Regions from separate parts of the Paenibacillus sp. ClWae2A genome, predicted to be linked through region 1. Evidence: predicted binding sites of a transcription regulator. Region 1 holds the regulator's gene; each other region holds the start of a gene.
The links. Region 1 encodes Rex, which represses fermentation and respiration genes when NADH is low (regulators of the CRP and FNR family bind a similar motif). Its sites were predicted from a motif close to TTGTGAAATATTTCACAA; they were not measured.

Region 1 (5,105 bases):
CTTTGCACAGGCCCTTCAGTATGACCCGACATTGACCGAACCACTGTACAACATGGAAGCTTGCAGGTTGAACAGGGGAAAATTGCAATATGCTAATCAGCTGACGACCCTTCATTAAGCGGGAATTCGGCGACAAAAAACGGTGTTCCCTCCTTTGGCATAGCGGCGGGGACACCGCTTTTTTGTCAGTTAATTTTCAAATCCCCTTTTTTTTGCTATGCTGTAACATAGACTGGAATGGAAGGGACCGTACATTGCAATGAAATTTGCCGTATTGGATTTCGAAACAACCGGCACGCAGTCCGACGGTGAGATTATACAGGCCGGACTTGCCATCATAGATCATGACTACAGCATAACTCAAATATATAGTTCTTATGTGAACCCTGGTGTACCGATTCCCCCGTTTATTTCGGGGTTGACGGGTATTACCGATGCAGATGTAGCGGACGCTCCTTCACTCGAAGAGATGATGATGGAGATGGTTCCGCTGCTTAATGATGTGGTGCTTGTTGGACACAACGTCGCTTTTGATTTTCACTTTTTGCAGAATGCTCTTGACCGTTGCGGTTATTTGCCGTTCACTGGCCGCATTCTGGACACGATTGATTTTCTGAAGATTACATTTCCATCACTGGGTTCTTATCAACTCGGTTATGTGTCTTCCGAATTTGGATTTCAACATGATCGCCCTCACCAGGCAGACAGTGATGCACTGGCGACAGCCTATGTGCTGCTCAAGTGTTTGGATGAGTTAAAGGAATTACCGCTCATAACGATTCAGCGGCTCAGTGACCTGTTCGCACCAGAAGACAGTGACTTGGGCTGGTTCTTGGATGGAATGCGCAGTGAGAAGGAAGCAGAGCCGATTCAGGATCTGGACGGACATACCTATTATCGTCAGCTTGCTCTTAATGTAAGTGATTGGACCGATATTGGTGCACCACGCGATGAGCGAGAGGGCAACCCCCTCGATGGCGTAAGCTTCGAACAATTTATGGATCAGGTTCGGGAGAACCTGAAGGATACGCTGGATCATTACGAAGAGCGGGAAGCGCAGACTCAGATGTTCAGCAGTGTAAGGCAAGCCCTGGATGAAGAGAAACATCTCTTGATCGAAGCTGGAACGGGTACAGGTAAATCTCTGGGTTATCTGTTGCCTGCTATTTACGAAAGTGTGAAGCAAGAACAGAAAGTCATGGTCAGCACGCATACGATCAATCTGCAGGAGCAATTGAGAGAGCGTGACATTCCAATGCTGACCCAAGTGGTTCCGTTTCCGTTTAAAGCTGCTGTCTTCAAAGGACGTGGACATTATCTGTGCCTGCGCAAATTCGAACACAAAATCAATAAACGTGAATTCGCCACACCTAAAGAGGATTATTTCACGGCCGCTCAGATGATTGTGTGGCTTACACAGACCGAAACTGGAGATGATGAGGAGCTTAACCTTAGCGGACGCGGAGGCGACTTCTGGGAGACGGTACAGAGCGAATCGGAGTCCTGTCTGGGAAGATCTTGTCCATGGTTCCGCAAATGTTTCTATCATCGCGCCAAACATGAGGCCGGGTTGTCTGATATCGTAATTACCAATCACTCCAAATTGTTTACGGATGTCAAAGCAGCGCATCAGCTGTTACCAGCCTATGAAAGTCTTGTGATCGATGAGGCCCATCATCTGGAGGATGTAGCTGGTAAACATCTTGGAATGCATATGAAATATTTCACGTTGGTTCATACGCTGACCCGTCTGTTTAAAGACAGTCGTAATGGACAACTGCCTATGCTTCGTTCGCAGTTATCGGGGCATGAAAATTCGGTGCAGTGGGGCTCCATGGTGGATCAGATGTTCCCGCTGGCTGTTGAGGTTAAGGAACTGTGGGATCGGATGAGCGATGCCCTGTTCGGTCTATTGCCTGAACGAAGTGATGCTTCACCGGGCGAGACGGGGCAATTTTCCCTGCGTCTAAAGGCATCTCAAAAACCTGCGAAATGGCAGGAGTTGCAGGATCTGGAGAACCAGATCTATGTGACTCTGGGCGATTTGGTTCGCAAAGGGGACAAATTGCTGCTTGAGGTGAAAGAGGATCAGGATGATTATCAATCGGATAGCTTGATCACGGACATTACAGGACTGCTGAAAGATCTGACCACATTGAAGGAGAATCTGCGTTTCTTCATGCGTATGGATGATGCCAAAACGGTGTACTGGATGGAAGCCAGCGGTCAGTTCCGCAGTAAATCTCTTCAGCTGTATGCTGTACCTGTAGATGTAAGTGCACAACTTAAGGATTTGTTTTTTGATAAAAAGAAAAGCGTTGTGCTTACCTCGGCTACGCTCTCTGTGGATAAGTCATTCCAGTTCATGATTGAGCAGCTTGGCTTGCAGGAAGCAGCCGATAATAATCGGCTGTTGACATCGATGTTGCCATCACCTTTCAACTATCGTGATCAGGCACTTCTGGTGATTCCGCGTGATTTCCCGAGTGTGAAGGGCAGTGTGGGTGATGCGCACTTTGTCAATATGCTGGTGCAATCCCTCGCAGAGACCGCAATTGCAACGCGTGGACGCATGATGGTTCTGTTTACTTCATACAAGATGTTGCGACAGGTCTATGACCCGCTGAAGGAGGCGCTGTCTGGTAACGACATCTCGTTGCTAGGGCAAGGCGTGGACAGTGGAAGCCGCTCCAAGTTGACTCGTAGGTTCCAGGATGCCAAAGCTACGGTACTTCTGGGCACAAGCAGCTTCTGGGAGGGTGTAGATATCCCTGGTGATGCACTGACCTGTCTTGCTATTGTGCGATTGCCTTTCCAGCCACCGAATCATCCGTTGGTGGAAGCCAAGAGTGAGTTGCTTCAGGAACAGAAGAAAAATCCGTTCATGAAACTTTCCGTGCCACAAGCGGTTATTCGTTTCAAGCAGGGATTTGGCCGATTGGTGCGTACAGCGAAGGACAGAGGTATTGTCATTGTTTATGATACACGGGTGATTGAAGCGTACTATGGTAAATTCTTTTTATATTCTTTACCTGGTCCCAAAATGGAGCACATGCTCACGGAGCAGATGGTTCCACGAATTACCGAGTGGTTAGAAAAACCTGCTAATGAACAAGAATAATCGTTGTTTTGTTCGTTATATCATTGCATGACACTATCGTTTGGCGTTAAACTTTATTAGATATTTCCGTATTCGATTAAAGCAGTTGCACGTAAGAACTTATAACCTAAATTACAAGGAGCATTCTGTATAAAATGTCACGTTTATCTTTGAGTTTTATACAGAATGCTCATCTTTTCATCTATTATTTTATCGTGGCCTTGGTAAGGGGGAGCAAGAATGAAATCGGATAAAATTTCGGAAGCGGTGGTACGACGGCTGCCTGTATACTTGCGTTATTTGAGCGAGTTGCATCAGCGTGAGGTGGCTACTGTTTCTTCTCAAGAGCTTGGACAGAGGCTGGATCTGAATCCGGCCCAAATTCGTAAAGACCTGGCTTACTTCGGTGATTTTGGTCGTAAAGGGATCGGGTATGATGTATCCTATTTGATCGAGAAAATTCGTCATATTCTCAAAATTGATCAGCAAATTAATGTAGCTCTGGTAGGCGCGGGTAACCTTGGACAGGCTTTGTCCAACTATAACGCATATCTGAAAGACAACATGAAGATTGTTGCTGTATTTGATGCATATGGACCGAAGATTGGTAGTCAAATCAACAGTTTGACGGTAAAACCAATGAATGAATTGACAGAAGCGGTTAAAACGGACAACATCCGCATTGGAATTATCACGGTTCCGGATACGGAAGCCCAGAATGTAGCCGATCAGCTTATTGAATCCGGAATCGAAGCAATCCTTAATTTTGCACCAACCATTCTAAAAACACCGCCGCATATCCGCATTCACCATGCTGACTTTACAACGGATCTGCTTAGTTTGGCCTATTACTTGGAGACTGGAAAGGACGACGAGGAAGATGACAACAAATAGATGGGTAATCCACAACGGCAAATTTGCCGTTAATGAAGGCGGCACAACATGGAATGTGGTTCAAGGATACATGGTTGTCGAAAATGACAAGATTGTGCATATTGGTGAGACATTGCCGGATGGAGACAAAAATTGTACCAAAGTGGATGGAAAAGGATTGTTCTTCCTGCCGGGTCTGATCAATACGCATGGTCATGCTGCGATGTCGTTGCTCAGAGGGCACGGAGACGATCTTGCATTGCAAGTATGGTTGCAGGAAAAAATGTGGCCGATGGAAGCGAAAATGACTTCAGAAGATGTATATTGGGGAACTTCGCTATCGGTGCTTGAAATGTTGAAAGGCGGAACTACAGCGTTCCTGGACATGTACGATCACATGGATCAAGTTGCCAAAGTTGTGAAGCAATCCGGAGCTAGAGCAGCACTGGCACGTGGTGTAATCGGGCTGTGCTCGGAAGAAGAGCAATTGCGGAAGCTGGAGGAGTCGGCAGCGTTTGCGCGTGAGTGGAATGGACAGGCAGATGGTCGCATTACAACCGTAATCTCGCCACACGCACCATATACATGCCCTCCTGACTACATAGAGAAGCTTGTGCAGGTCGCGAACGACCTAAACCTTCCCCTTCATACACATATGTCGGAAACGCTTCGTGAAGTCGAGCAGAACGTGGCTGATTATGGACTGCGCCCTGTGGCACATCTGGAGAAACTGGGCTTTTTCTCCCGTCCATCTCTGGTTGCACATGCGGTGCATCTGAATGACGAAGAGATTGAGATTCTGGCCCGTCATGATGTGGCTGTATCCCATAACCCGGGAAGTAACCTGAAACTGGCTTCCGGTGTTGCGCGGGTACCTGCGTTGCTGAAAGCAGGAGTTACCGTGTCACTCGGAACAGACGGACCGGCAAGCAACAACAACCTGGATATGTTCGAGGAAATGAGACTGGCTGCATTGATCCACAAAGGTGTATCTGGTGACCCGACGGCAGTGCCAGCAGGCGAAGCGTTACTACTCGGAACGTCATATGGCGCCAAATCCATCTTCTTGAACAATACCGGAGCACTCCAGGTCGGCATGAAGGCTGATTTTATCGCCTTGGACATTGAACAG
Region 2 (5,105 bases), on a different contig from region 1:
GTTACCTACATGATGAAGAAAATCCCCGGTTACATAGGTGTATGTTTGCTCCTACTGGCGATCTTGGCTGGTTGTAGTGAGACACAGCCTTCTGAACAGCCAATTGTCAAAGAGACAGAAACAGCGAATACGATCACAGTGGCTGTAGATGGCAGTACATTTTTGCCTGATGCAACAAAGTCCATTAAGCGAGATTTTAGTGAGGGTTTGACACTCAAGAAAGCATTACTCAATAGCGGACTGGTTGATTTTACGGCAGATGGCAAACGGATTCAATCCGTCGGTGAAGTTTCTCTGGATTCTTCGCTTAGCTGGGCTGTCAAATTGAATGGCAAGGATATTGAACAGGAAGATTGGGACATGGAGCTTCATGCCAAAGATGAAGTGATCATTTACGTGAAAGCCGCTGACAGTGGGGGGGATGGCGTTGCATATCAGACAACGTTACTCAAAGTTAGCGGTGGAAACATTATGCCAACCCTCAATCGTCAATATGCCGGCGTTTATGTTCAAGAGTGCACAGTTCGTGATGTGTTGAAGTCCAGCGGCATTGTAAGAATGTCGGAGAATAACAAATTTGTCGTTTCGGTCGAAAATGTCACACCTCGTATGAATGAGCGGTGGGTCATTATGGTGAATGACAAAGAATTAATGGAAAATGGTCTGGACATGAAATTGAATCCACGTGATGCGGTAAAGCTTGAATTGACCAATGCATCCTAAGTATACCAAGAAGCCCAATCTCTTTTTTTGAGAACTGGGCTTTTTTCATTAAAATATATAAGCAATATCCGATTAGCATAGCAGATATTAAATACGACAGATCTCGTTCGGGCAAAGTTCACAGTGACAGATCCCTTGCAGCATCTTCAGATCTTTGATAACAATCATGCCATTGTCATATTCAATTGCATCTTTCTTGCGCAGGTCGCTTAACATGCGGTTTACACTTTCACGAGTGGCTCCAATCATATTGGACAGGTCCGTGTGGGTAATTTTTTTGTGAATAATGACATGCTCACCATGAGGCTCACCATACGAATTCGACAACCGAATGAGGGTGGAGCAGAGTGCACCCGGTTTGCCATATAACATGAGATCCCGGAATTTGGTCTGTGTCAACCGGTGGTGGATGCCCATCCATTTCATAAAGTCGATCGCAAAGTCACAATGCTGGCAGATTAACATCTCCAGGTCTTTATGCTCCAGTACACCGATCTCACTGTCCTCTAACACTTCCGCTGAGAAGCTGTGTTTAGAGCCAAAGAAGGGATCAGCCTGCCCAATCATATCACCGGATTGATACATGTACATGATCAGTTCCTTGCCTTCATCCGTGGATTTGGTGATCTGGGCACGACCCCGTTTCATATAATAAAGTTTGTCAGAGATATCGCCTTCCCAGTACAGATGTGTGCCTTCCGGATAGGTTCTATCTTTCATGGTAACCAGCAGATGGTTGAAATTCGCTTCCGAGAAACAGTTGGTATTACCGCGCTTTTCCAGTACAGTTGTTAGTTCTCTCATAAGTCTATCTCCCCTTTATGTCCATCGGACGACCTTCTGTAGTAAGCAGTAGCCTCCGAGGTTCGCCGCAAACCGTTGCCGTCCTGATCAGGGTCATCTCGGCCGGGAGGAAGGACGGTACAAATTGCGGTGGTTCAATTTTTAAGTTCAGTATATACCTAATCTTACCGTTTGAGGGGGAAGGAAAGGGGGCAAAAATGACGAAATTTCAAACATTGTGATTAAATTCACTTTTGATGGAGAGGATGAATTTTACAGTCCTATATTTTAAATAGGAAGTGAAAATGGTCGTGTGAAGGACACTACAAAACTTAAATTAAATTTGTTATACTTTGTGAAAAAAATCACATATTTAACCTTTTACCCATGGTACGATGTGAATGTAAAGAAGAGAGACAAACCAATACGAACCTTTAGGAGGATGAGGGAGATGGCTGTAAAGAACGAAGTCGCCCCAGCAAAAGAACCGACAGCAGGTCAGTATATTCAAACGTTAATTGACAAAGCGAATAAAGCACACGCCGCATTTATGAAGATGGACCAGAAGCAGATTGACCGAATTGTGCAAGCAATGGCGCTTGCCGGTCTGGATAAACACATGATGCTCGCCAAGATGGCTGTAGAAGAAACAGGCCGCGGAGTATATGAGGATAAAATCACCAAAAATATATTTGCTACAGAATATGTGTATCATAGCATTAAATATGACAAAACGGTAGGTGTAATTGAAGATAATGAGTACGAAAGCTTCCAGAAAATTGCGGAGCCGGTTGGGATCATCATGGGGATCACCCCAGTAACGAACCCAACATCAACAACGATGTTTAAAGCACTGATCTCCATTAAGACGCGTAACCCGATCATCTTTGGTTTCCACCCATCTGCACAGAATTGTAGCCGGGAAGCTGCTAAAATCCTGCTGGAAGCGGCTGTGAAACATGGTGCACCAGCAGATTGTATTCAGTGGATTGATGATCCTTCCATGGATCGTACAAACGAACTGATGAATCACAATGATGTGGCTCTCATTCTGGCAACAGGCGGATCAGGCATGGTACGTGCAGCGTACAGCTGTGGTAAACCTGCACTGGGCGTAGGACCGGGTAACGTACCTTGCTTTATCGAGAAAAGCGCGGATATCAATCAGGCTGTAACGGATTTGATTCTGTCCAAGTCTTTCGACAACGGTATGATCTGTGCTTCCGAGCAAGCAGTCATCATTGAAGAACCGATCTTTGATCAAGTGAAGAAAAAAATGATCGCCAATGGCTGTTACTTTGTTAACAAAGATGAAGCAGCAAAATTGACAGCAGGTGCGATTAATGCCGAGAAATGTGCAGTGAACCCGGCGATTGTTGGTCAATCTGCGGTGAGCATTGCGAAGTTGTGCGGTATTGAAGTTCCAGCAGGCACCAAAATTCTTGTGGCCGAGATTGAAGGGGTAGGTACCAAGTTCCCATTGTCGGCTGAGAAATTAAGTCCGGTACTGGCTTGTTACAAAGTCAAAACGGCAGCAGAGGGCATTGAGCGTGCAGCAGAAGTGGTTGCTTTTGGCGGCATGGGTCACTCTTCGGTTATCCACTCCACAAATGAAGAAGTGATCGGCAAATTCGCAGATCGTCTGCAAACCGGACGGATTATTGTGAACTCACCATCCACACACGGTGCCATTGGGGATATCTACAACACAAACATGCCTTCATTGACACTGGGATGCGGATCATACGGACGTAACTCGACTTCTTCCAACGTAACCGCTGTGAACTTAATCAATGTGAAAAGGGTGGCTCGCCGTACCGTGAATATGCAATGGTTCAAAGTGCCGAACAAAGTCTACTTCGAAAAAGGGGCAACACAGTACCTTGCCAAAATGCCTGACATCACACGTGTAGCGATTATTACGGATGCCATGATGGTGAAGCTTGGATATGTTGAAAAGGTAGAACACTATCTGCGTCAACGCCAAATGCCAGTAGCGATCGAAGTATTCTCCGATGTTGAGCCAGATCCATCCACAACAACGGTAGATCGCGGAACCGAAATGATGCGCCGCTTCCAACCAGACTGCATTATCGCACTCGGCGGTGGATCACCGATGGATGCTGCGAAAGCCATGTGGTTGTTCTATGAATACCCGGACACGGACTTCAACGATCTGAAACAGAAATTCATGGATATCCGCAAACGGATCTACAAATATCCACGTCTCGGCGTAAAAGCGAAATTTGTAGCGATCCCAACAACATCGGGTACAGGATCTGAAGTGACATCGTTCGCTGTTATCACAGATAAAAATCAAGGCAACACCAAATATCCATTGGCCGACTATGAGCTGACACCAGACGTAGCGATTGTTGATCCGGAGTTTGTATACTCCCTGCCTAGAACAGCCGTTGCAGATACAGGTATGGACGTACTGACTCATGCGATTGAAGCTTATGTGTCTGTCATGGCGAATGATTACACAGATGGACTTGCGATCAAAGCAATCCAACTGGTGTTCCAATACCTGGAGCAATCGGCACTGCAAGGCGACAAACTGGCACGTGAGAAAATGCATAACGCTTCGACAATTGCCGGTATGGCGTTTGCCAACGCATTCCTGGGCATTAACCACAGCTTGGCGCACAAATGGGGCGGTCAGTACCATACCGCACACGGACGCACCAATGCAATCCTGATGCCGCACGTCATTCGTTACAACGCGAAAAAACCGACCAAATTTGCATCGTTCCCGAAATATTCGCACTTTGTAGCGGATGAGCGGTATGCCGAAATCGCCCGCATCTTGGGATTGCCTGCACGTACGACAGAAGAAGGCGTAACCAGTCTTATCAATGCCATTCGCAAACTGAACAAAACACTGGGCATTGAAGAATCGTTCCAGGAAATCGGATTTGATGCCAAAGACTTTGAAGCACATGTGGATTATCTGGCAGACCGTGCCTTCGAAGACCAATGTACAACTGCCAATCCGAAGTTGCCGCTGGTAACTGAACTGGCTGATGTTTACCGCAACGCTTTCTACGGAAAGTTTGAATAATAAATCTAGAACGAAGCTTGCCTTACGGCAATAAGATCAGGGTTCCCCGAGAGGGGAGCCCCGATTGCCGTCTTTCACACAATAAGGAAGAGGGCAGAAAAACAGAAGAGCGAAGCACCTGTTTTTTAGGATTTATTTTAAGATTTAGTTTGCTCCGAGCATAGAGGAGCAAAAGGTTCTAAAGAGGTGGCACGGAATCCTTGATGTGGCCGTTTGAGCCAGATGTTCACACAATAACGGAGAGGGCAGAAAAACAGAAGAGCGAGCATCTGTTTTTCAGGATTTATTTTAAGATTTGTTTTGCTCCGAGTATAGAGGAGCATTGGTTCTTAAAGAGGTTACACGGAATTCGTGATGTGGCTGTTTGAGCCAGATGTTCACACAATAACGGAGAGGAGAGAAAAAACCTGAAGAAGCGGAGCGGTCGCCTTTATCAACGGATTTTCACCTTTGAAAAAGTGAATCAAAAAATCCGGGGATAACAGCGATCGGAAGGTTATTCTCTCCTTGTAGTGGCCAGCGTACATCATCTATG
Region 3 (5,105 bases), on a different contig from region 1:
GCCCAGCGGCATCTCTTTCACATAACTGCCCATCATCCAGACCGTCAGATTCAGTGCAAAATAACTGGCGAGATATGCCCGAAACGCATATTTGGCAATCCAGCGAAAAGCAAGCAGGAATCGGACATTCATACGAATCAGCCCCGTTGCACCAGCGTACAGGAGCAAGATGAGCGCCATGTTAAACAGCGCCATCGACGGTTTCAGATACGAAGACTTCAACAAATTCATATCCTCAAAACCATAAGCAAACAGTTCCCGGTTCACCCAAATAAACAACAGCACACCGATGGGCAGTAGCGCCCACTTCATTTTGTCCAACCAGACAAGGCAAGCTTCCTTATATATGGATGTACCCATTCCCAGCAATGCAAATAGACCATACATGGCAAAGATTCGATCTGTGTAGACCAGATCGGGATGCAAGAGATCTAGCAGAACATATCGGTCATAGAGCAAAATCAAAATGGCATACACGATGATGGATACCACCCATGCCACAGCTGCTTTTTTTCGATTCCGAATCATGAGCAGAGCCAGTGCAGTCACCAGCGGAATGAGCAAATGATATTGGAACATCATGACCGTATACCACAAATGCGGGGCTGCCGTTCCCAGTAGAAAGGCTTGTACAACATCGCCCGCCTGCTTATATCCGCCTGCATTCACCGTTAATATATATACGGTAGTCCAGAAGAGGTAAGGCCCGATGATCTCTTTGGCTTTATGCCATACATAGTGTCCATACTTTACGTCTCGCAGCTGTGCCACATCATACAAAATGGCAAAAATAAAGGCAGGTGCCGAGAACTTCGCCAGATTGTACAACATGCCAATCTCTATTCTGTGAGATACATCGGGAAACTGCTTTAAGAGAACCGACAGGATCAGCTGCATCATCACAGCAGTTACTGCAACCGCTTTAATAATCTCCGGCTGGGTTGCAGCCGGTGAGGTATCGTCCATTCTTTTTACCCCCATAGGTGATCTCCTTTCAGCCATGTCAACACAATGAGAAATCACGTCCCCATCTTCACTTCTGAAACTTCATTAAGCCCTAGTAGTGTGTTTCGTGTTAGCAAAAAAAATACCAAATTTTGAAAAGGTCATATCGACGCGTCGTTATGCCTCGTAGTATATGCCTTGGTTACTCAGCCTGTATAATATCCATTTGGATATGTATATATGTCGCTCTGGAAATATATATAAAAATCTGTGACCGGGATCACACCAAAGAAAATATGACTGAACTATCTTTATTAGTGAATTAAATCACATAAACTGTCGTCAACTACTTGTATAATTTCAAATATAAACCACTAAAATTTGGGGTAATGTACAGCGTCTATTCAAGGAGGCATACACACATGAACGGAAAAAAAGAGAACCTCGTTATCATAGGTAACGGAATGGCAGGAATCAGTACCGTTGAACAAATTTTGAAATTAACATCGCGATTTGATATTACTGTTTTTGGCACAGAGCCCTATCCTAACTACAACCGCATTATGTTGTCTTACGTACTGGAAGGAAGCAAAACGCTGGACGATATCGTCCTGAACGACCTACACTGGTATGAGGACTACGGCATTACGCTGCACACAGGCACAACGGTTACACGAATCGATGCCGAGACGCACGAAGTTGTGACTGAAGATGGAACTCGCGTTCCTTATGACAAAATTATCATTGCAACAGGCTCCAACTCCTTCATTCTCCCCGTTCCGGGACATGACAAAAAGGGTGTTGTCGGTTTCCGTGATATCGCCGATTGTAATATCATGCTGGAAGCTGCTAAGCAGTATAAAAGAGCGGCCGTTATCGGAGGCGGATTGCTTGGTCTTGAAGCTGCCAAAGGTTTGGTACAACTTGGCATGGAAGTTACCGTAGTGCATCTGATGGAAGATCTGATGGAGCGTCAGCTTGATCCTCAAGCTTCAGCCATGTTGAAGGCGGAACTTGAACGTCAGGGTATCCGGTTCAAGATGGGTGCGCAGACTTCCGAACTGCTGGGCGGCGAACGCGTTGAAGGGATACGTTTTGCAGATGATACGGTTCTGAATGTTGATTTTGTGGTCATGGCTGCAGGCATTAAACCCAATACGGCTGTAGCCCGCGAAAGCGGTATGGAAGTGAACCGGGGTATTGTCGTGAATGACTATATGCAGACTTCACTTGAGAATGTGTATTCGGTCGGGGAATGTACAGAGCACCGCGGGGTATGTTACGGCCTCGTTGCCCCATTGTTCGAGCAAGGCATGATTCTCGCGAAACATATCTGCGGAGTTGAGACCGCTCCATATGAAGGTTCTGTAGTATCCACGAAATTGAAAATTTCGGGTGTAGACGTCTTTTCAACCGGTGAATTCATTGACAGTCCTGAGCACACCGTAATTTCGCACAAAGACGACTGGAAACGGACTTACAAAAAAATTCTGCTCCGCGATAATAAAATAGTTGGTGCCGTTCTCTTCGGTGACATTACAGATTCTGCCGAATTGCAGAAACTGATCAAACAACAGGCCGAAATGACCGATGAACTGTATGGTTCACTCATGGGTACAGGCTGCGGCGGTCATAAGAAAACCACCTCTGTAGAAACGATGGCTGAAGACGAGATTGTCTGTGGCTGTAACGGTGTAACCAAAGGAACGATTGTTGATGTCATTACGAATCAAGGACTAACCAGCGTAGATGAGATCAAAGCCTGTACAGGTGCAACCCGCTCTTGCGGTGGATGTAAACCGGTTGTGGAACAGATCCTGCAATATGTGCTGGGAGATGGCTTCAGCAGTGGAACCAAACAGGGAATATGCGGATGTACTTCCATGGGACGGGATGAGATTGTAGCCGAGATTCGTGCAAAGGGATTACAAACAACCAAAGAGGTCATGAATGTACTGGGTTGGAGTCAACCTGAAGGTTGTTCCAAATGTCGTCCGGCGATCAACTATTACCTTGGCATGATTGCACCGGATACGCACGAAGATGAGAAAGAATCCCGTTTTGTTAACGAACGTATGAACGCGAATATTCAAAAGGATGGAACGTATACGGTTGTACCTCGGATGTACGGCGGGGTGACTACACCAGCGGACCTCAAACGCATCGCTGACGTATCAGTTAAATATGATGTGAAAGCAGTCAAAGTTACCGGTGGTCAGCGTCTCGACTTGATTGGTGTCAAAAAAGAAGATCTGACTAAAGTCTGGGCTGAACTGGATATGCCTTCAGGGTATGCATACGCCAAATCGCTGCGTACGGTCAAAACATGTGTCGGCTCCCAATTCTGCCGATTCGGTACACAGGATTCCATGGCCATGGGTGCTCGCATTGAACGTAAATTCGAACGTCTAGATCTGCCAGCCAAGTTTAAATATGCCGTCAACGGTTGTCCACGGAACTGTGCAGAGGCATGTACCAAAGATATCGGTATCGTTGGTAACGACGGAGGCTGGGAAATCTTCATCGGTGGTAACGGCGGTATTAAAGCAAGACTGGCTGATTCCTTATGCAAAGTGAAAACAGATGAAGAGTTGATTGAACTGTGCGGAGCCATCATGCAATATTACCGCGAGACAGGTAACTATCTGGAACGGACTTCCGAGTGGGTGGAACGCATGGGTCTGGCGCATATTCGTTCGGTTGTTGTGGATAACCTGGAGGAACGCAAAGCGTTGATGCAGCGGATTGAATTTGCACTTGAGCATGTGGAAGAACCTTGGCAAAAAGCGATTCGCAATGAGGAAGGCCAAAGCAAAATGTTCCATGGAATCGAAGTATCGGCTCGTCCATAAGCAAGCTTGCAGGATTAATACTGGAGAATGTTAAATAGATAAGGAGTGGTTTAAGATGACGACAAAACAATCAGGCATCTACTTCCCCGCCGGAGTAGTTGAAGAATTCCTGCCACGAATCGGAAGAGTAGTTGAGATTCGGGACCTTCAGCTTGCTGTCTTTCGTGCATCGGATGGTACCATCTTCGCTGCGGATAATCACAACCCCCACCCCAAGGGTGGGCCGCTGGCAGAAGGCATCGTGTCCGGGCATTATCTGTACGATCCGCTGTATGATTGGAAAATTGACTTGACTACTGGTGTTGTGCAAGCACCCGACAATGGGCAAGTGCAAATGTATCCGGTGAAGGTAGAGAACGGCCAAGTCTGGATTGAAATATAGCTCCATCGAAACGTTCAAAGATTGATGCAAAATAATGGGGGAAACCGTGATGTATACACCAAGTGTTGAGGGAATTATTGAAGCTGCGGTTAAAAAAAGGGATCAGATGAACTCAAACCTTTCACGCTACATGGTTGCCGCCTTAATGGCGGGTGCCTATGTAGGGCTTGGCATCGTACTGATCTTCAGCATTGGTGCCCCGCTCCTTGCGGCACAGTCACCACTGCAAACCATGTTAATGGGCATGTCCTTCGGACTCGCCCTCACGTTGGTCATCTTTGCCGGATCGGAACTATTTACAGGCAACAACATGTTTTTCACCATGAGCACGCTCGCAGGCCGGACCACAGTTAAAGATACACTGAAAAACTGGGGGCTCGTCTTCCTCGGCAACCTGCTAGGTGCGATCCTACTCAGCCTGCTTATTGTAGGCAGCGGCCTGTTCAAAACGGCTGCGCCTGAACATCTTTTATTCGTTGCTTCTGCCAAAAAGATGGCTGCTCCCGTATCGGAATTGTTCTTCCGCGGCATTCTCTGTAACTGGCTCGTCTGTCTGGCAATCTGGATGGCAGCACGCACGAAAGAGGATATCGCCAAAATTGCTCTCATCTGGTGGTGTCTGTACGCCTTTATTGCAAGTGGGTATGAGCACAGTGTTGCCAATATGACTTTGCTGTCCTTGTCCTGGCTGTTGCCAAACCACCCGGATACCATTACTCTGGCAGGCTGGTTTCATAACATGATCCCGGTGACGCTTGGTAATATCATCGGCGGTGCACTTTTTGTCGGTATGGCGTACTGGTATACTTCGCCGGTACGAAAAAAAGCAAAATAGTTGACCAACTGCACTTATCTACGTTAGGTAGCCATAACATTTGCACAGATGAAGCCACGATGAATGACGAACTCACGTTCAGTCATACATG
Region 4 (5,105 bases), on a different contig from region 1:
CGTCGCTTCAAATGAAGATGTGGCTGGTAATACGATATCTGCATATTTCGCCGTATCCGTCATGAACAGATCATGCACAACCGTGAATAAATCTTCCCGTGCAAAACCTCGCTCCACCCGCTCGGTATCCGGTGCCACCACCAGTGGATTGCTGCAGTAGACCATCATAGCCCGGATTGGCTGCTCTGCTTCCAGCAACGCTTCACCAATCCGGTTCATGTTCACCACTCGCGGCTCCGGATTCTGCCGTAGCTCCGGACGTTCCAGCGCGTCGCTATTCGTGCTCGCGTAGCTGTTCGTACGAACAGCACCGCCGCCTTGCTTCAGCCATTGCCCTGTAATGGCAGGCAGACATGCAACGCTACGCACGTTCATCCCCCCATTATCATGGTGCTGGAGGCCATTGCCGATGTGAATATGGGCTGCCTGTGCGTTGCCGTATAGTTCGGCCAGCTCCACAATGGTTTCCTCCGGCACGCCCGTAATACGTGCAACGCGGTCAGGGGTGTAACTGCGGACATGATCACGTAGTGCCTGATGACCTATCGTATACTTTTGCATAAACGCTTCATCCGTTAGTCCCCGTTCGAACAACACATGCATCAAGCCCAACGCCAGTGCACTGTCCGTGCCCGGGTACAAAGGAATAAACCAGTCGCCCCATTGGGCGGTACGATTGCGATGAACGTCGATGACGACGATCTTGGCACCTTTCTTGCGGGCTTTCTCCGCCAAAACGACCTGGTGCATATTGGTACTGACGATATTGCCGCCCCACACCAGGATGAGATCCGCATGCTCCGTATCTTCCGGCACCGTTCCACGATTGGCACCCATCGTATATTTCCAGCCGGTATTTCCAGCAGAGTTACAGATCGTCTGCTCCAGTACACTCGCACCAAGCGCATTGAAGAAACGTCGATCCATGCCGTCTACGCCGAGAATGCCCATGTTACCGTAAAAGCTGTAGGGCAGGATGCTCTCCGGGCCGTAAGTCTCGGACAATGCAGTGAATTTGGTCGTAATCTCGTGAATCGCTTCATCCCAACTGATTCGTTCGAACTTCCCTTCCCCTTTGGCTCCTACACGTTTCATCGGATATTGTAGACGCTCGGGGTGATATACCCGCTCAGTCATATTCCTAACTTTATTACAGATGGCACCCTTGGTTATGGGATGATCCGGATTGCCTGCCACCTTCACAATTTTTCCGTTCTCTTTATGTAATAACAGACCACAAGTGTCCGGACAGTCGAGCGGGCACACCGCCGCAAATATACCATTCTCCTGATCGATCATCGTAAGGCTCCCCTCTATAAAAGCTATCCCTATATCATATCTTCTTTGATGTAATCGCGTAAAGAGAACAGTATGTTTTTGCTTCATATTCGCCGCTATAGCGGCTTCAAAATATTTTCAAAAAAATGTTTTTGAGTTTGATTCAACTTCAGAATTCAGGGGTAAATTAAAAATAAGGCATTAGGCTAGTGTTTCCCCACTTCCTCCTCATGCCATATCATGGACCACTCCCGAAATTCGCCATGAACAGGTTTCGTTCCCCCGAACCTTGTCATGGCGAATTTATTTTGCGTTAAACTCCAACAAGGACCTCATACAAAAAAAACGATCCCCCCCTGTTCCGTCACAGCATATTCGCCATGAACCGCGCAAGATCAGAATCGTCTTCACTTCTACATGAATGTTCAATTATGCGTGTATACATGTACGTGTATATATGCCACGCTACGCCTGCTTGCTCCACATCGCTCTGGCCTCCGTCTCCACAGGTTCGATCGACGTCGCCATCTCTGGCTTCACTTTTGGCTCAGCTTGGCGCAGGTACACCACCCAATAGGCTGCAGCTACAAACAGAGCACCTCCAGTCAGATTCCCGAGCCATACCGGAATGAAATTCATCACATATTGACCCCACGAATAATGTCCTTCGAAGATAGCCGCCGGGATGAGGAACATATTGGCCACAACGTGCTGGAATCCAATCGCCACAAATGCCATCGTTGGAAACCAAATGCCTAGTACCTTGCCACTCATCGTATCCGAAGCATAAGATAGCCACACGGCCAGCGCCACCAGCCAGTTACAGCCGATGCCAGAGATAAAAGCCTGAAGGAAACCGTCATGCAGCTTATGCCCAGCCATATCCACCACTTTTGCCAGATATACACCCTCTCCGGTCAGACCCAGCACATGCCCAAACGCGTACGCGACAAACAAAGCTCCAACAAAATTACCAATCGTCACTAAGGTTAGATTTTTCAACATACTACCCACGGATAATTTTCGTGCAATCGTTGCAAGTGGAACGGCCATCATGTTACCTGTCAGCAGCTCTCCACCACCTATGAGTACCAAGATTAATCCAACCGGGAACACTGCCGCTCCAATCAGATTGACCAGACTACCCCACTCTGCCGGCGCAGAAGCAATTACCCGAATGTCCAGTAGAAAACCCAGCGCAATAAAAGCCCCTGCCAGAAAACTAAGCACCAGTACAGAAGACACCGGATATTGAGCCTTCTTCATGCCTGTTTGCGCCGTATATTGTGCAACCTCAAGAGGTGTTTTTGCTGCCATATCATTCATCCTCTCCTTCATTGTTCATCGTTTGGGAAAACCACCTGAATTTCATTGTTTATGTGTTGAATGCCATATCTCAATTGTATATTGGTACAACGCGAAACTTTGTGCAAATTATCACAATGTTGAATATAAAGATGCATTTAAGAGGCGTTATTTTCGTTTAAATGAGACTGGTATAGAAACTTATATATATGAAGGAAATTGTTCAGAAATTGTTCAGAATCAATTTGTATAATAGGCACAAATATTGAATTTACATCTGTTGGGCAGGGTTGGATTTGGGTCAGGAACAGTTCCATGTTGTGTACGTCATCAAAATGATGTTCTGTAGGTCATTCCATAACATATCTACGGACACTAGGAGGTTTAATCATGTTCAAACAATCTTTACGCTGGAGAACAGTTATGATGTATGCTTTGATATTCACTCTTGTTCTCCCCAATGTCCTTCTTCCCCAAGCTCATGCTTCCACTAACGGAGATGTGAACATACTATCCGCGGTTAATAACAATGTCGATCGTAATCTGACAAGCGTTGTTTATGCTAACGGGAAGTATACCGCAGTGGGTGGAAAGGGACGCATTGTGCAATCTACAGATGGATTAAATTGGACTGTAGTCAATACTGGCGTGTCTAACGAAAAAACAACTTGGAATAGCCTCGTTTATGAAAACAATATATATGTTGCGGTTGGTACAGAATACAATCCCAATTCCAAAGCCAGATTGATCGTTTCGTCTGATGGCGAGACATGGGTTGATAAATCGTCTGTAATTGACGGCAACATTATGCAAAAGGTCGTTTATATTAACAACCAGTTTTATGCTGTAGGCGGTAAACATCCTACGAATAACCGTAATGATGATATCGGTATTATCTATTCATCCTCGGATGGGATGACATGGACACTATGGAGTACCCTGCCTAGAATTTGGCCCACAAATACAACAACAAGCACCTCCTTTAATTTGACGGACATGGCCTATATCTCTGGCAGATATGTTGTTGGTGGTAACGTATTAGGCGGATATGCTTACTCCAGTAACGGGACAAGCTGGACGAACGGATTCATAGGCAAATATGGCTTGGGAGAGTTCGCTGTCTACAATGGTAGGCTTCACATGCTTGAAAGCCAAACAAATGGCTACTCCAGCAGTGACGGAATAACGTTTACAGCCGACGCCTCCTATAATGGTATATTCGGCATACTGCAAGATGGCGCGACACTTTATCGTTTCGGCCAGGCTGGAAAACTGGATTACTCTACAGATAACGGCGTGAATTGGACTCCAGCAACCACAGTAACCAATATGACCATCCAATCTGTAGCTTCAAATGGAACGGGTATGGTCCTGGTCACCTCCGCTCCGAATAGCCTTGTTGTTACTGCCGACAAATCCCAATGGGAAAAGATCGCAGCTAATCTGCAGAGTGTAGCTTACAATGGAAACACATGGGTAATTGTAGGCGTTTCCGGTGCAAGTGCAACCGATAGCATTATACTGCATTCCGCGAGTGACTGGGAGCATTTAAATACAACCAACCAGTTACTGCCCAAGGAGGCTTTTTCCAAAGTTGCTTACGGGAATAACACTTTTGTTGCCATGGGTAAAAAAATCGGGGTATCCACCGATGGTGAACATTGGACACTCAGTGATCTTCCCGCAGATGTAACAGGCAAAGTAATAGCGCTGACCTATGGTGAAAGTGGAGGTTTTGTTGCAGTAACTGATACAGGTGATACGCTCAACTCCATTGAAGGATTATCTTGGACAAAGGGTACAAATATCAGACTGCCAGACAGGGATATATTTAATGTGAAGTATGCCAACGGTGAATATATCGCCACAGGTTACGGAGTAATTTGGAAGTCGGATACGAACGGTTTGAATTGGAATCAAATAATCGACTCAGATAATGAGATTTTCAATAATTATTACATGATAAACGATATTACCTATGTGAATGGAAAATATGTGATTGTTGGCTCCGATGATTATTCGTTACCTATTGTGCTAGAAACGACTGGTGTCCTGAACGCCAGCACGAACTGGACCAAAACTAATCTTGATAATGTCAATTCAGTTTACTTAAAATCAATTGCATACGGTGATGGCATCTATGTAGCTACAGGGATTTTAGAAGGAACTACACTTAAGTACATGATGTATTCTTCTTCTGACCTAGTAAACTGGACCTCTTACGATGAGAACACATTAGGTATAAGCGGCGACGGGTTAAACACCGTTTATTATCATGACGGAAAGTTCTATATTGCGGGTAATGACAACGCACGGATTGTACTCGGAGATGCTGTACCGAGCAGTAACAACGCTGGTCTAACCAATGTACTTGGACAGACTGATAGTGCTCCAGGAGGCGGAGATGGAACAACATCTGGAACAGCGGTTAGCTGGACAGTGAACGTATCTGACACGACCTCAACACTGGGACTTGCCGATCTTGTACTTGCAGACAATCAGGCCAAGATTGAGTTGTTCAG

Region 2: adhE (bifunctional acetaldehyde-CoA/alcohol dehydrogenase) is a predicted target of Rex. The motif match lies at 1,860-1,877, and genes of this name have one in related genera.
Region 3: nirB (nitrite reductase large subunit NirB) is a predicted target of Rex. The motif match lies at 1,261-1,278, and genes of this name have one in related genera.
Region 4: QVE09_RS15485 (formate/nitrite transporter family protein) is a predicted target of Rex. The motif match lies at 2,704-2,721, and genes of this name have one in related genera.

What each region holds. Positions count from the first base shown of each region.
Region 1 is NZ_JAULSQ010000001.1:1,336,703-1,341,807, reverse strand. Features, by position in the region: gene QVE09_RS05530 (tetratricopeptide repeat protein) at 1-118, shown strand, start outside; gene dinG (ATP-dependent DNA helicase DinG) at 260-3,121, shown strand; gene QVE09_RS05520 (redox-sensing transcriptional repressor Rex) at 3,341-3,994, shown strand; gene QVE09_RS05515 (amidohydrolase) at 3,981-5,105, shown strand, end outside.
Region 2 is NZ_JAULSQ010000003.1:159,725-164,829, reverse strand. Features, by position in the region: gene QVE09_RS11945 (hypothetical protein) at 10-723, shown strand; gene QVE09_RS11940 (Crp/Fnr family transcriptional regulator) at 811-1,527, opposite strand; gene adhE (bifunctional acetaldehyde-CoA/alcohol dehydrogenase) at 1,958-4,570, shown strand.
Region 3 is NZ_JAULSQ010000003.1:565,334-570,438, forward strand. Features, by position in the region: gene QVE09_RS13800 (acyltransferase family protein) at 1-981, opposite strand, end outside; gene nirB (nitrite reductase large subunit NirB) at 1,368-3,797, shown strand; gene nirD (nitrite reductase small subunit NirD) at 3,853-4,179, shown strand; gene QVE09_RS13815 (formate/nitrite transporter family protein) at 4,229-5,014, shown strand.
Region 4 is NZ_JAULSQ010000004.1:179,376-184,480, reverse strand. Features, by position in the region: gene QVE09_RS15490 (molybdopterin-containing oxidoreductase family protein) at 1-1,299, opposite strand, end outside; gene QVE09_RS15485 (formate/nitrite transporter family protein) at 1,744-2,595, opposite strand; gene QVE09_RS15480 (S-layer homology domain-containing protein) at 2,974-5,105, shown strand, end outside.